Regions from separate parts of the Priestia sp. YIM B13490 genome, predicted to be linked through region 1. Evidence: riboswitches for the same ligand, from Rfam matches in the RefSeq annotation. Region 1 holds a riboswitch; each other region holds the start of a gene.

Region 1 (4,185 bases):
TATCTAGTTTATCTTCAAAAAAACAGGAGATAATAATGATAGAGATTTTTAATCAATTACACTGTAGAATATGTTGGGTATGTTCTTTCTGACGTATTAAGTTAGTACCACTCATCGTATTTGAAACTAAGTTTGTGAATCACTCTTTAATTATTTTATATGCCTTATGATTTTAAAGGAGAGTGCTTTAATGGGAGATAATTTTATATATAAAGGAAATAATCATTTTATTATCATTGGTTGGAATGAACGAGTTAGAACCCTTTTTACTTACCTTGAAGAGTCTTTGTTTCTAAATGAAATCGTCCTGATTGATAATACACTAGAAACACCTTCAGTCTTATCTCAGTATGTCTATTTTATTAAGGGAGATCCAACAGATTCACAGACATTAGTAAAGGCAAACATAAAGTACGCAACAACAATACTTATAACAGCTAATGCACACCAAACAGAGGAGGAAGCTGATTTACAATCTCTCATATCGCTTATAGCTAGTAAAGGGCAGAATCCTTCCATTTACAGTGTTGTTGAAATTTTAACTTCTAAACAGATTGTAAATGCAAGGCATGCAGGTGCTGATCAAATCATTCACAGAAGTTTACCAATAAGTCATCTTATGTACGATAAATTATTCAGTAAAGAAATGCTTAATTAAGCTGATGTAGTGTCGGTTATTCTAAATGTCATCTGTTTTTCTTAATATAAGATGAATGATCGAATTAAACCCCTTTTCATACATATGAAAAGGGGTTTGCTTTTTTATTTCTTAAATTTATAAGGCAATGTTGTCACAATGACATTTTTTCGATAAAGAAGGTGTGCCCTTAGTAATAAACTTGACTGGTTATGCAATGCGTTATGCCAGCTTTTTCTTGTGATAAATTGCGGAATTAACACGGTGACAGCCATATGACTATCATCAGCTCGCTCTTCTACACGATCAATAAAGCGTAAAAGAGGTCCAACTAAGCTTCGATATTGTGAGTAGAATGTAACTAAGCGTATATCAGGATATCTTTCGTTCCATATCTCTTCCATTCTCTTTTCACTTTCACGGTCAAATGCCACATGGACCGCAATTACTGTGTCTCCAATAATTTTTGCATAGTTAATGGAATTCTCAACAGCCCTTGTTAAGCCTGCGACTGGTATAATGACTACATTTCCTTCTAATGCTAATGCTTCTTTATCTCCTGGCATAATACGAAGTTGCTTTCCTACCTCTTCATAATGGTTCTTAATACGGTGGAATACATAGACGATAAGAGGTAAGAAGATTAAAACAGCCCATACTTGTGAGAATTTTGTTGTAAAGAAAATAATCAGTACCGTGAAACTAATAAAAGCTCCAATAAAATTGGTCACTAATTTTCCCTGCCAGCCAGCTGGCTTTTCTTTTAACCATTTAACAATCATCCCCGTTTGGGATAATGTAAATGGAATAAATACGCCAACAGCATATAAAGGAATTAACCGTTCTGTATTACCGTGAAACGCTATGATAAGCAAGATAGAGGCAATTCCAAGGGTCACAATTCCATTTGAATAGCCCAAACGATCACCACGTATCGTAAACATACGCGGGATATACTTATCTACAGCTAAGTTAACAGCCAGTAAAGGAAAAGCTGAAAAGCCTGTATTGGCAGCCAAAACTAAAATTAAAGCTGTTGTACCTTGAACAAAATAATAGAAACCATTTCGTCCCAACACTTGGGAAGCAAGCTGCGAAACCACCGTCTCCTCTGCTTTAGGTGCAATTCCAAACCAATAAGCCAAGAACATGACACCTGAGAATAAAATTGCTAAAATAATACCCATTGCAACAAGCGTACGTACCGCATTTCTTGCAGCTGGTTGTCTAAAGTTGGTTACAGCATTTGAAATAGCTTCTACGCCTGTAAGGGCTGAACATCCTGATGAAAAAGCTCGTAGTAGTAAAAATAAGCTAATTCCTGGCACTGCAGTTCCAATAGCCGGATGAACGTCAGGAGAGACCTGCCCAGTGGCTACTTTCCATATGCCTACTCCTATTAAAAGAACCAATGCAAGAACAAATAAATACACAGGGTAGGCTAAAGCCGAAGCTGATTCTGTTACCCCTCTTAGGTTTAAAATCATAATAAGAATAACTAATAAACAAGCAATAATGACCTTATAATCATGTAAAACAGGAAAAGCCGACGTTAATGCATCTGTTCCAGATGAAATACTTACAGATACGGTTAAAATATAATCTACTAACAGAGACCCACCAGCAATAAGCCCTGCATTCTCTCCAAGGTTATGTTTAGATACAACATAAGCGCCGCCACCTTCTGGATAGGCATAAATAATTTGTCGGTAAGAAAGGATAAGTGCCGTTAAAAGGATAAGTACACCAATACCGATAGGTATTGAATACCAAAATGCTATCATCCCAATTGTGGCAAGCACAATTAAGACTTGTTCTGGGCCGTACGCCACGGATGAAAGTGCATCGGATGAAAGAATAGCTAATGCCTTGACCTTATTTAGCTTTTGTTCACCTAACTCTTTTGATTTAAGTGGCCTCCCAATTAATAAACGTTTTAGGGATGAATAACTCATCTAAACTCCTCCTGAAACCTTTGCCATTTACCTATATTAGTTTACTCTCATCATTCCCTATCTCAGAAAAAAACACAAAAAAGAACACTAAGGTTCTGCTTAGTGTTCTTTTCAGGAAAAATAAAAGCAAACCTTCTCTCCAAACGCTGATGAGGTTAGCTGTCGGGTTCGGGCCTTTAGAGTAGCCCTACCTTCTTTTAGAAGGATTCACCCCAAGTGCAAGTGCACACAAAAATGTGTCCCCCATTCCTTAGTGGATTAAGCGATAAAAGGTATGAAAATAGCAAGATCATATATGTATGCTAGGTACTATACGCCTGAATTTTACATTTGTAAAGAGCAGTTTCAACTAAAATTAATTTTCATATAATTTGTTTTTTTCTTTTATGTAGATAAATAAATTTTGATATCTTGAGCAAACTACTCAAGATTCATTAAAGAATCAAAAATCCGACATGATTAAAGAAAAATCTACCTCCATCTTGCAAAGGTAGGTTTTTCTTTTTTAGCTGTATACTCTATACAAAGTTAGTTAACATAATACCTCTTTCCGGAAGTGAGCCAGCAAAAGAACCTTTACAGGTGAATTGCGCCCTTTTATTGAATAGAAATTTTCTTCGAATATTTTTACTTCAGTAATGTATATTTCAGTAAAGGCTTTTTATAAAATGTCACTTACTTATTTGTTACCGAGTTGTTCTGCCAAACCGATTAGAAGTCCTTCGATTCCACGAATGTAGCAGAGCCGATACGAGTCCTCGTACTGAACCACTTCGCCAACGAGCTGAGCACCATACTTAGTGAGTCTCGATACCATTTCGTCAATGTCTTCAACGGTAAACATGACGCGTAGATAACCGAGGGCGTTTACAGGAGCAGTCCGGTGATCTGATATAGTAGGTGGGGTGAGAAATCGCGAGAGTTCAAGTCGGCTGTGGCCATCTGGGGTAACCATCATAGCAATCTCTACGCACTGAGAACCCAATCCGGTTACGCGACCAGCCCATTCACCTTCGACAGTGGCTCGCCCTTCGAGGTTCAAGCCAATCTCCTCAAAGAAAAAAATTGCGTCATCAAGGGATTCTACAACGATGCTGACATTGTCCATTCTTAGTAAGTTGTTTTTTGCCATAGTTTTATCTCCTTATGTGTAAAAATTTATTATCTGACCATCTTCATAATTATTCTATTAAAAAGTTTCAAATCCCTTTCAAACAAAAAACACCTTGTCACAATATAGGGAAATGTGAAACTAGATTTTCGGATATGTCATATAATATCTCGTTAACGAACAACATTTCATAAACCTCTTAAACCTTCTACTATTGGAATATTTGCCAACCTTATTTCGTGAATGCCATCATGTTTAAATAGTTTCAAAAATTCGATACCATAGTTGCTATTCGGTAAAACAACTTCGCCTTCCCCACAAAATATTTCTACCTGTCACTAGGCCATATTTGTTGTATATTGTATATACATTGTAGAAAAGGAACGATTTTGTCGTCTCTTAGAGTAAATGATAAAACTTTAATAATACAAGAAATATTTTAGTATTTACTTAACTGACAATAAAACTTACGTAAGGTTATT
Region 2 (4,185 bases), on a different contig from region 1:
TCAAAAGACGTGATTGTTGCCATCGATGGAAACGAAGTCAAAACATCCAGTGATTTACGTCAATATCTATACACAAAACGTAAAGTAGGAGACACGGTAAAATTAGACGTGTATCGAAATGGAAAAAAACAAACTATTTCTCTGAAGCTTTCAGAACAGCAGGATAACAATGGATGAGTTCAACACCGTTAAAGCTGCTGCTAGCAGTATTAACAGCGTTCGGATTTTTAACCGGCTGCGGAGGGAAGCATTCAAACACGATGTTTCCTTCTGTAGAAATTAGTCAGCTATCTTCTACCAAAGAACTGGAAGCGTATGAGGGAGGCAAGGTGACAGGAGCTGAATTCAACCGTTTTTTAGCCGTTGAAGGGTTCTTAAATCCAGATGCTCCTCTAAATGATACAAGCTACCGCAAAGAGTTATTGCGGCAGCTTGTTATGCAAAAAATCTTAATTTCCCATCTAAAGACAAGCGATAAAGTACAAAAACAAGTTGAGGATATGTGGAAGCAAATTAAACGCTCATATGACGAGGATACAAGAAAACAAGGTTATGAAGTGTTAAATATTCGTTCCAGTGATGTAACCAACCAGCTAACGAATCAGTTTAAATTAGAAGAATATTTCCGCAAACAAATTACGTCTGATGAACTAACTGCTTACTATAAACGTATTGAAAACGATCTAACGCGCGTATCTTTTACGCAGCTGGCTTTTTCCACTTTACATGATGCCGCTGCCGCTGCGGCTGAACTGCAAAAGGGAACATCGCTTCAGGACGTTCAAAAAAAATATGCTGAATTCCAGACAGTGAGCAAAATAGAGAATGCTGATAATCTAAAGCTTTCAAGTCTATCTCCTTCTTTTATAGATGTTTTAAAAAAACAGCACATCGGAGAGAGTAGTGAGCCCATTAAAATGGGTAAAGTTTATTATATTCTTATTTTAAAACAAAAAGATAAAAAAACGGAATCAGAAGTCAAAGAAGAAATGATGAAAGAACTTGTTTTGAATCATATCAACCGGTATATCCAGGATCAACTGCCAAGGTTTCACGTGACGTTCAGCCTTAGGTAGTTTCCTTTTATATAGATTGATTGTTTTCAAAAAACAAGCAGGTAAAAGAGCTTTCTATTAATAGAGAGCTCTTTTACATTTTTAAGTAGACAGAAATGCCGGCACCTGATAAAATGAAGTTGTAAAACTTTCATTATTCGGAAAATTTATACCCTCCAGCTTTGGAGGGTTATTTTTTATGCTGTTGGACGAATAAAAGAGGCTGGGACAAAAGTAGTGTAATGGAAAGAAGATCCGAACGATGATTCGTTCGGATTTTTTCGTTACGTTTCAATCACTTTTCATCTTTTAAATGACTCAATAATGCAGGAGCCATCTCTACGTGAGAAAGGGCGATGTGTGAAATCGTTTTGGCATAAGGTGTAATTTCGTTAATAAATTGTTCGAGTATGTGCAGGTGAGGAAGCTGAAGCTTTGTAATAAAGCAGGCTTGCCCGGCGATGCGTTCACAGAATAAAGCGTAGGGATACTGAGAAATAAATCGTTTAAAACGCTCGTGCTCTCCGTTTTTCATCGTTACTTCAATAAAACACGACACGGGCAAATGCAGCTTTTCATAATCAATATCAATCGTATACCCTTTTATAACGCCAAAGCTCTCTAGCTGCCTTACTCGCTCTGCCACCGAAGGAGGAGACAAATTAATTTGTTTTCCTAGCTCTCGTAAGGAAAGGCGGCTGTTTTGCTGCAGCGCCTGCAAAATCGATAAATCAATTTCATCAATTTTCAATTGAAAACCTTCTTTCTCATTAACGTTTCATTTGATTAGTAATAGTCGATAAGATGTTTTATATGTAATCTGAAATTTCCATTTTTCTTACTATAATAATTAAAAAGGAGTGAGTGAAAAATGGCAAGAGTTTTGTTAGCAAACGAAGAGGGAACAAATTTTGAAAAAGCATTGAATTTAATTCCGCATGTAAAAAGATTGTATGATGAGCTTTACGACACGCTTTGGAACAGCGATATAGTAGAAAAAGAGACTAAGGAAAAAATAAGGCTTTATCTAGCAGGTGTTAACGGCTGTGAGACGTGTATGAGCATGTCATATGTAGGCGATGAGACGCTTAATCAAAAAGTGTTAAGAGAAAAAGAGCTGGAAGAAAAAGATCGCCTGCTGTTTCGATTTATTGATGTATACCGGGTGCGTCCAAAGGAGTTGACGGATGCTGATATGAATCAATTAAAGAAATTTTACAGTGATACGCAGCTGTTAGAGCTTTTAGCTGTTATTAATTTATTTGATCAATTTCACAAAATGATTGTCAGTTTAGATTTATACGATTTTTGCAGCTTGCAGGGCAAGTGAGGTCTTCCCTAAAAATATCTTGACAGACAAAATCCACAGGAGTAAGATAGCTTTCGTGAAGTGAAATGTATCATGAATCGAATCGATTATTCTAAAAAATAGATCATAGACATTTGAATAAAAATCGCTTAATCCATTACGGAGCGGAGGACCCATTATTTACGCACATATTGTGCTCCGGGGTGAATCCTTAAAAAGGTAGGGTTACTCTTAAAACCCGAACCCGACAGCTAACTTCGCAAGCGTTTTGAGGGGGAAGAGTGTGAAAAAACACAGGAGCCTTCCTGTGTTTTTTTGCGCTTTTTTTAAGAAAAAGATGTAATTTTTTAGAAAAAGTATAAGCTAAGAGAACACACAGCAGTTGAAGAAAGGAATAAATACATTATGAAAAAACAGTTTGCTGTATTGGGATTAGGTCGTTTTGGAGGCAGTTTGGTTGAAGAGTTTGCTAATCTGGATGTGGATGTGCTCGCTATTGACCGCAATCAGGAGGTAGTAAATAAATTTAGCAACTCAGCTACATATGTTGTGCAGGCGAATGCAATTGATGAAGCTAGCTTAAAGGGGCTAGGTATTCGCAATGTTGATCATGCTCTTATTTCGTTTGGGGATGATATCGAAGCGAGCGTGCTCGCAACGATGCTTTTAAAAGATATGGGCGTTAAGCAAGTATGGGTAAAAGCAGTAAATATGTATCACCAAAAGGTGCTGGAGAAAATAGGAGCGGACAAAGTCATTCATCCTGAGCGCGATATTGCTAAGCGTATTGCTCATCACGTGGTGTCAGAAAAGATCATTGATTACATTGAACTGTCAAAGGATTATAGTATTGTCGAAATTGTGGCCTCTAAGAAACTTCATAATAAAACGCTGTTTGATTTGAACATTCGTGCCAAGTACGGCTGCAACATTATCGGCTTTCAGCGAAAAGACGGGGAAATGGTGATTTCGCCTACCGCGCATGAAATAATTGAACAAGGAGATATGCTAATTGTTATCGGACATAATCGCGATTTGAACCGTTTTGAAGAAGAAGGAGTTTAACTTATGAAAAAACAAATCATTAAACTCACCCCTCCGCAGCTGCTTGTCTCCATTTTTGGCGGAGGAATTATTATAGGTGCTCTTCTATTGATGATGCCTGTTTCTACTACTGAGCCCATCCGGTGGGTAGACGCCCTTTTTACGTCTACTTCCGCGATGACAGTAACCGGCTTAGCTGTCGTAGATACAGGTACGCGTTTTACCGTCATTGGTCAAACGATTATTATGCTGTTAATTCAAATAGGCGGTCTTGGCATTATGTCATTTGCCGTGTTGATTTTTATGATGCTAGGTAAAAAAATTGGATTTAAAGAGCGTATGCTCGTTCAGCAGGCATTAAATCAAACGAGCATCGGCGGAGTTGTCCTGCTAGTTAAAAGACTGTTTATCTTTTCATTTTTAATTGAGTTTGTTGCACTTATCTTTCTAGCGATACGCTGGGTTCCGGAGTTCGGATGGTCTAAGGGGCTGTTCTTTAGCTTGTTTCATTCGATTTCGGCTTTTAATAACGCAGGGTTCGGACTATTATCTGACAGCCTGGTTCAGTATGTAGGAGATCCCATTATTAACATAACGATTTCTTTTTTGTTCATTATCGGTGGATTAGGGTTTACCGTCCTTGCAGATATGTGGGTAAAAAAATCCTATAAAAAGCTAACGCTGCATTCGAAAATTATGATCATCAGCACGTTTGCGATTAACGTGGTTGCCATGCTTTTTATTTTTTTCTTGGAGTACAGCAATCCACATACGCTC
Region 3 (4,185 bases), on a different contig from region 1:
GTGCATCGTTTCAGCAAACATCGCTACATTCCCTGTTAAAGCGAAAGCAATCCCTTTAATAATGGAAATAATGGTATTCACTATAGCGGCCATCATGGCCGATTTATTTCCCTTTCGCAACAATTTAATTAATTCACTCATACAATCCCTCCGTTTGCGCCTTTGATGAGATTCGATTACGGTTAGTGTATGTGAATTTAAAAATTAAAAACCTCCAACATACAAGTTGGAGGTTTTTAGTCATGTTTCATTATTTTTTAAAACGGTACGGTACAGTTGTAACAATTACATTTTTACGGTAAAGCAAATGTGCTTTTAACAGCAGACTGGACTGATTGTGAAGAATATTTTGCCAGCTTTTTTTCGTAATGAATTGCGGAATAACGACCGTAATGGCCATGTTATTTTCCCGGGCTTTTTCCTCAGCCATATCGATGAATCGAAACAGCGGCCGCACTAAGCTGCGGTATTGAGAATGAAACGTAACAATACGAATATCAGGCTGCCACTTCTCCCACTTCTCTTCCATTCTCTTTTCGCTTTCTCTATCAAAGGCCACATGCACTGCAATAACGGTATCGCCAATCGTTCTTGCATAATTTAATGAATTTTCTACTACCTTTGTCATTCCTGCTACAGGAACAATGACCACACTTCCTTCAAGCTTTCCAATCTTTTCTCCTTGCTTAATGCGAAGCTGCTCTCCTACCGCTTCATAATGCGTATGAATGCGATGAAAAATATAGACAATAACCGGTAAGAAAATGAGCACGGACCATACTTGTGAAAACTTCGTTGTAAACAAAATAATTAGCACAGTTAAGGTAATGAGGGCACCAATTAAGTTAATGGTTAGCTTCCCTTGCCAGCCGGCCGGCTTTTCTCTAAGCCATTTGACAATCATGCCTGTTTGAGAAAGCGTAAATGGAATAAACACCCCGACTGCATAAAGAGGAATTAATTGTTCAGTCGCTCCTTTAAAAGCTACAATTAAGACAATAGAAGCAATTCCAAGGGTCACAATTCCATTTGAATAGCCTAGTCGATCGCCACGAATTTGAAACATTCTTGGCATGTATTTATCAGACGATAAGTTGACAGCCAGCAAAGGGAAAGCTGAAAAGCCCGTATTCGCCGCTAGCACTAGAATTAGAGCTGTTGTGCCTTGAATAAAATAATAAAATCCATTTCGTCCAAACACACTCGATGCAATTTGTGATACAACCGTTTCATCTGCTTTTGGAGAAATGCCAAGCCAATAAGCTAAAAACGTGATGCCAGAAAATAAAACGGCTAAAATACCGCCCATCAGCATTAATGTATGAACAGCATTTTTTGCACCTGGCTCTTTAAAGTTAGGCACTGCATTTGAAATAGCTTCTACACCTGTTAATGCTGAACAGCCTGACGAAAAAGCTTTTAATAATAAAAACAAACTAATACCTGGCACTACTGTACCGAGAGAGGGATGCAGCTCAGGTGAAACTTGACCTGTCGCTATTTTAAACAAGCCTACCGCTATTAACAAAATAAGAGCAATAACAAATAAATAAACCGGATAAGCTAATACGGAAGCGGATTCTGTTACACCACGTAAATTTAAGACGGTAATAAAAATCACCAGCAAACACGCAATTACTACATTGTAATGATGCAGCGTTGGAAAAGCCGAAGTTAAGGCATCCGTTCCTGCTGAAACACTCACAGCAACTGTTAAAATATAATCCACCAACAGTGATCCTCCAGCGATAAGTCCAGGATTTTCTCCTAAATTGGTTTTCGAAACAATATAAGCTCCTCCGCCTTGCGGATACGCATAAATAATTTGGCGATATGAAAGAATTAAAGCCGTGAGCAGAACCAATACCCCAAGCGCAATTGGAATCGAATACCAATAGGCAAGGACGCCGACTGTTGCAAGTACAATCAAAATTTGTTCTGTTCCATAAGCCACTGAAGATAAGGCATCTGATGATAAAATAGCCAGCGCTTTAAGCTTACTAAGCTTTTGATCGCCTAACTCTTTTGTTTTAAGCGGCTTTCCAATCAATAATCGTTTGAGAACTGAATAGTTCACGTAATTTCCCTCCGATGATTGCTTAGCTACTATTTACTGTCGTTGCTAAGCTCCGTTACAAGTTCACGAATAAGTGATATTATCCCTTAAAAATACCTTTTTATGTTAAAAAAGCGCACAAAAAAAACACTAAGGGTTCTCAGCGTTTTTACACAGCTTAAACCTCCTCTCCAAAACGCTTATGGGGTTAGCTGTCGGATTCGGGCTATGAGAGTAGCCCTACCTTTAAAAAAGGATTCACCCCAAGTGACAATGCACAAATTTGGGTCCCCCACTTCTGACGAATTAAGCGATAACAGGTCAATATAATTTTCGGTTAAAGGGTATGATCGATAACATGTTTCTTTCATAACTATCCTTTGTTCTTAGATAATATACTCCCGTACAAATGGTTTGTAAAGCATTATTTTACGCAAACCATAAAATAGTGCTTAAGGCGCTTTTAACAGAAAAACAAAAGGTCTTCTGCCCGCTTACAGAAGACCTTTTTGCTTTAACTTTTTGCTTTTAAAACGGCTGCTAGCTTGTTTTTCGTTTGAGGACCATAAATGCCATCCACATCATAAGGAAGATACACAAGCTGAAAACGTCTGACTGCATCTTTCGTTTGAACTCCATATATTCCGTCTACTGAACCTACTTTAAAATTCACCGCGTTTAATGCTTTTTGAAGCTGCTTCACGGCTTCTCCAGAATCACCTTGTTTTAAAATTCCATTTGGAAGTGGATATTGTTCCGAAGGTGGAGTTGGGGACGGTGTTGGAGATGGGTTTGGTGAAGTCCCTGAAGGAATAACAATTGTTTTTCCAACCTGTAGTGTTAAAGGATCAGAAAGCCCTGTATTCGCTTCTTGAAGCGCTTGTACTGTTATGTTGTACTTCTGTGCAATACTGTAAAGCGTATCTCCTTGCTTGATCGTATACGTTTTTGTACCTGGTTCAGAAGGTGATGGATTCGGAGTTGGTGTTGGATTGGGGTTTGGAACTGCACGACGAGGTAAATTTAAATATACGGCAATTCCTTTTGCATACGATTCACCCATGCTTTTTAAAAAAGCTTCGTTTTGGAGAAGTGCTGCATCGGTGCGGTTATCAATAAAGGCTATTTCAGTTAGTACTGCGGGCATATTTGTTAAGCGAAGCACCGCATAATTGGCTGATTTTCGACCGCGATTCGGATGATTATACGACAGCAGCGTTGGCTGTACTTGGCCGTGGACAATTGATTGAAACGTTTTACTGGCATTGCTAGCGCTTCTATAAACATAATCTTCATATCCTGTTCCTCCACCGGCATTTACGTGAATAGACATAAATACATCTGCTCCCCACGAATTAGCTTGAGAAGCGCGCTGAGATAACGATAAAAAAGTATCTGTGGTACGAGTGGTTTTAATCGTAAAGTCACTGTAGGTGCTATTTAAATAGCTTATTAAATATTGTTGAATTTTTAAAACTAAGTTTTTTTCATACAGTCCGTTCGCTCCAACTGCTCCTGCATCTGCCCCACCATGTCCTGCATCTAGATAGATTTTTTTCATATTACTTGTCCCTCCTTATTGTTAACATATGTATAGGGGCAAAAAGTGCTACGTATACTAGCCTACTAAGTAGAAATTTACTAAAAAAAGAACCGCTACTCAAAGGCAGCGGTTTATTCTGCGTTGTAGACAGAATATTAAATAGGGATAGCTCTCAAGGAGTGACAGCTATATGCAGAGTGTTGATTCGTTGATTAAATGATAATAATTATCATTTTCATTTGAAGTATACACTAAAAGGAAAGTTTTGTCTATTCTATTATGAGAACGGGCCTATTTAAAAAGCAGAACGCCTATAACAATGAGAATAATCCAAATTGGAATGCTGATTAATATGCCTATTACTAAACCTTTAAAAAAATTTCCTTCTTGCATTTTCATTCCATTCCTCTCCAACAGTATTTTCTAATGATACTACGACTGGCTGAAAATTCTTTGAAGTTATACTGAAGTGCAGAGTGAACACATAAACAATCTCTCTATCTGTTATACACTACTTTTACATATAGATTCAATGAGACAAAAAGCTTATCCTTTTTAATTCTTATAACCAAATTCTTTCCTGTAT
Region 4 (4,185 bases), on a different contig from region 1:
AAGCTGACGATGAGTAATCGTAAATGGTGGCGCAATAATAATACCGTCTCCTTCTACTCCGTCTGTTCCTGCTTGTGAAGGATAAAGGAGAAGACCATTTTTTTGGGCTTTACTTATTACGCGTGCCGTCATATTTTCCGAAGATGAAAAAGGCTCCTTCGTCTTTGGATTTTGCACAAGCTCAAGACCAACTAGTAAGCCTTTGCCACGTATATCACCAATGATAGGGTAAAGAAGTTGAAGCTTCTTCAATTCCCCTACTAAATAGTCTCCTTTCAGCGCTGCTTCTTGAACAAGATCATGCTTTTCAATATAGGTTAAAACAGCTATCCCTACAGCGGATGACAGCGGATTAGCGCTTAGCGTATGTCCGCTCATAATTAATTTGGATCCGTTCATGATAGGTTCAATCGTTTTGCTGCTAGCTAACGTAACGGCTATTGGTGTATATCCTGCTCCCACTCCTTTTCCAAGCGTCATGATGTCTGGTTTAACTCCCCAGTGCTCATACGCAAACATCACGCCTGTACGCCCAACTCCAGTCATGACTTCATCCGCAATCCATAACACATCATATTTATCGCAAATTTCTCTTATCACTTCATAATAACCGGGAGGAGGTGTAAGCGCTGCTCCGGCTGCTCCTACAATGGGCTCTGTAATAAAAGCAGCAATATGTTCAGGGCCGGTTCGTTTGATAACTGTTTCCAATTCGCGTGCACAAGCAAGATTACAAGATGGATAGGTTTGATGAAATGGACACCGATAGCAATAAGGAGGCGAAACCGAAGGATAATCTTCAAGCAAAGACGAGAAGCGTTTTCGTCTTCCAACGTGCCCTGACATAGACAGAGCTCCTATTGTAATACCGTGATAGCTCATCCAGCGTGACAAAACCTTTGTTTTGGTTGGCTTTCCTTGCTCTTGAAAATGCTGAATTGCCGTTTTCATAGCCGTTTCAGTCGCTTCTGTCCCGCTGTTAACAAAAAAGCTCCACTGGAAATGATTGCTGCTTAATTCACATAGTTTCTTAGCTAAGGCTTCTGTTGGATCACTTGTAAACTGCGACCGATATACAAACGCAACTTTCTGTGCCTGATCGGTCATCGCATCAATAATTTCTTTTACGCCGTGTCCAATACTTGCTGTAACTGCCCCCGACGAAGCATCTATGTACCTTTTTCCATCTTGGTCGTACAAATAAATTCCTTTTCCATATGAAATAACTGGGTAGTCGTCGTCGAGCAGCGGCTTTATTACATGAGTTTTATTCATTTCCGCACTCTCCTTTCAAACATACACTCTTATTAAACTGTATGCTGAAACGAAGAGTTTCTTGCCAATAAAAAAAGCCCTAGCATATAGCTAGAGCTTTTACGCTTATTAAGCTGATTGCGTTACAGATTTATCGATACGCTTTGCTTCTGACTCAGCCACAATAACGGCACACGCAGCGTCTCCCGTAATATTTACAGATGTACGAAGCATGTCAAGCAAGCGATCAATTCCAATAATCAATCCGATACCTGCTACAGGCAGACCAACCGAACTCAATACCATTGCTAGCATAATGAGACCAACTCCAGGCACACCTGCTGTACCAATACTAGCAAGCACCGCTGTCAATACAACCGTCACAAGAGCACCCAGCGACAGGTCAACGCCGTATACTTGTGCAATAAAAATAGTCGCTACACCTTGCATAATTGCCGTTCCATCCATGTTAATGGTAGCACCTAACGGCTGAACAAAACTGCTGATGGACTCCGGGACACGAAGATTTTTTTGAGCCACATTCATTGAAATCGGAAGCGTTGCATTACTGCTTGATGTACTGAATCCAACTGTCATCGCAGGAGCAAAACCTTTAAAGAATTCAATTGGGTTACGTCTGGCCATAAGAGCGACTGATCCCCCATATGTTACGATTGAATGGATAAACAGTGCGAGCACGACTACAATCATGTACAGCCCCATCGCTTTAATTGCCTGCCAGCCTTGACTTCCGACCGCTGTTGCAAGAAGCCCAAATGTTCCGTAAGGAGCAAACTTCATCACTAGATTCACAAGGTACATCATCAATTCATTGCCTTGCTCAAGTAAATTGTAAAGCCCTTTTGTTTTACTTCCAAGCATCGTTATACCAAAACCGATAAAGATAGAGAAAACGATAAGTTGAAGCATATTCCCTTCAGCCATCGCTTGAATTGGATTGACTGGAATCATATTTAAGAATGTTTCTCCAACCGGCGGTGCTTTTTCGGCTTCAAAAGAAGCGTTTTTTGTATCAAAAGATCCAAATGTTCCTGGTTTAATAACAAATGCTAATAATAAACCAATTACAATAGCAACGGTTGTTGTCACTAGGAAGTACGAAACTGTTTTAGCCCCGATTCTTCCTAGTTTTTTAGGATCTCCTAAACCTGCTACACCTAACGTGATAGAGAAAAACACAATTGGTACAACAAGCATTTTAATTAAGCTTAAGAAAATTTGGCCAAGCGGTGTAAACAAGTACTTGTCCAGCGGAGCAAAAGCACTTGGAGCAAAAGCGTTAATTAACACTCCTACAACAGCACCAGCAATTAGCGCGATAATGATCTTTGTCGATAGCTTCATAGATTTACCTCCCGTAAATAAATTATATTAGAATGATTCTAACTACTATACTTATTTTACCATGCATTGAGAACGATAACACTCAAAATATACAATATATTAAAAATTTTCAGATTAATAGTTTAGGAATATTTTTAGCTATACAAAAAACCATGAGAATATCATGGTGTCATAGACCTGTTATTCCCTCACTGAATGCTTACGGAGTTAGCTGTCGGATTCGGGTACGTGAGTTACCCTACTTGATTCATTCAAGATTCACCCCAAGTACATTACGCACAAATATGGGTCCCCCGTTCTCTTATAAAACAAAAGAGATTAAGCAAATAATTTTCTTTAATATTTTTGCATGATAATAATTGTTACTTTAATTAAAATTCATTTTATATGTTTCTGTCAAGTTTTTATTCAAGAATAATGCATGATTTTATCATAAAAAGTTGATAATTGTTATATTTTAAAATTTTTACATTATATTTCAATAAACCACAAATACTTATTTAACAAGACTTACAATCTAATGGATAAAAAATTAATTCAAAAAATAGTTTGCAAAGTGAACTTTCTTCTCATTAACTCCCATTCATAAATTTGCATAATTATTCTAATATCCGTGTACTTTATTGCTTTCATAAATATTTTACTCATCAAAAAATAACTCTTTTCAACTGTTGATTTTATCCTTGTATTGCTTGATATACCCTCCCTAAAATTTCACTGAATTTATTGATGCAAAGAAATGGACATTATCAATTCGCCTTATTGTATTTAATTCTGTTCACGATAGAAGGATGGATTCTGTCATACTTTTAAAAAAAGAGCGGGTAATTATCATATAAAACTATCGGAGTTGGAGCGGTACAAGTTCTTTACTTTTTACTTAGTCGCTCTCGTTATTTAACACATAAAAAAAAGAGGCCGTGACGGCCTCTTTTTTTATACAGTAACAGGTTCAGAACTTGCTTTGCGATTCTTTAATTTTTCAACAATGTCACGCGCTACCCACACACCGCACGCACTTGCCTGCGCGAGCCCTCGCGTAATACCAGCTCCGTCTCCTCCCACGTATAAACCAGAAATTTCAGTTTCAAACTTATCGTTTAACTTCGGACGGGCGGAGTAAAATTTCGCTTCCACACCGTAAAATAGCGTATGTTCAGATGCTAACCCAGGCGTTACATGATCCAGTGCTTCTGTCATTTCAATTAAGCTTTTCATCGTATTATAAGGAAGCACTAAGCCCAAGTCACCAGGTACAGCTTCTTTTAACGTTGGTTCTAAAAAGCCTTCTTTAATTCGAGTCGCTGTTGAACGACGGCCCTTTAAAATATCTCCATACTTTTGAACAACTAAGCCCCCGTTTGACAGCATATTAGCTAATCTTGATACTTCGTGCGCATATTCGTTCGGCTGATCAAATGGATCCGAAAATTTATGAGAAACAAGCAGCGCAAAGTTCGTATTTTGACTTCCAAGCTTCGGATCTTTGTATGCGTGTCCATTTGCTAACATAATACCTGAATGATTCTCTACTACCACATGTCCTGAAGGATTGCTGCAGAACGT

Evidence for each region. A riboswitch is a leader RNA that binds a small molecule or an ion and turns the genes downstream of it on or off. The one in region 1 is predicted to bind cyclic di-AMP.
Region 2: another riboswitch for cyclic di-AMP. It lies ahead of ACFX4R_RS01145 (potassium channel family protein); the one in region 1 lies ahead of ACFX4R_RS24130 (APC family permease).
Region 3: another riboswitch for cyclic di-AMP. It lies ahead of ACFX4R_RS00205 (APC family permease); the one in region 1 lies ahead of ACFX4R_RS24130 (APC family permease).
Region 4: another riboswitch for cyclic di-AMP. It lies ahead of ACFX4R_RS00485 (dicarboxylate/amino acid:cation symporter); the one in region 1 lies ahead of ACFX4R_RS24130 (APC family permease).

The regions. Positions count from the first base shown of each region.
Region 1 is NZ_JBHZOT010000012.1:4,624-8,808, reverse strand. Features, by position in the region: gene ACFX4R_RS24135 (NAD-binding protein) at 191-658, shown strand; gene ACFX4R_RS24130 (APC family permease) at 763-2,592, opposite strand; cyclic di-AMP (ydaO/yuaA leader) riboswitch at 2,723-2,867, opposite strand; gene ACFX4R_RS24125 (VOC family protein) at 3,272-3,724, opposite strand.
Region 2 is NZ_JBHZOT010000001.1:224,204-228,388, forward strand. Features, by position in the region: gene ACFX4R_RS01125 (S1C family serine protease) at 1-177, shown strand, start outside; gene ACFX4R_RS01130 (peptidyl-prolyl cis-trans isomerase) at 174-1,076, shown strand; gene ACFX4R_RS01135 (Lrp/AsnC family transcriptional regulator) at 1,351-1,806, opposite strand; gene ACFX4R_RS01140 (carboxymuconolactone decarboxylase family protein) at 1,927-2,385, shown strand; cyclic di-AMP (ydaO/yuaA leader) riboswitch at 2,501-2,645, shown strand; gene ACFX4R_RS01145 (potassium channel family protein) at 2,770-3,429, shown strand; gene ACFX4R_RS01150 (TrkH family potassium uptake protein) at 3,433-4,185, shown strand, end outside.
Region 3 is NZ_JBHZOT010000001.1:43,780-47,964, reverse strand. Features, by position in the region: gene ACFX4R_RS00210 (cation diffusion facilitator family transporter) at 1-141, opposite strand, end outside; gene ACFX4R_RS00205 (APC family permease) at 251-2,077, opposite strand; cyclic di-AMP (ydaO/yuaA leader) riboswitch at 2,239-2,379, opposite strand; gene ACFX4R_RS00200 (N-acetylmuramoyl-L-alanine amidase) at 2,571-3,617, opposite strand.
Region 4 is NZ_JBHZOT010000001.1:101,055-105,239, reverse strand. Features, by position in the region: gene ACFX4R_RS00490 (aspartate aminotransferase family protein) at 1-1,275, opposite strand, end outside; gene ACFX4R_RS00485 (dicarboxylate/amino acid:cation symporter) at 1,384-2,619, opposite strand; cyclic di-AMP (ydaO/yuaA leader) riboswitch at 2,800-2,954, opposite strand; gene ACFX4R_RS00480 (NAD(P)/FAD-dependent oxidoreductase) at 3,556-4,185, opposite strand, start outside.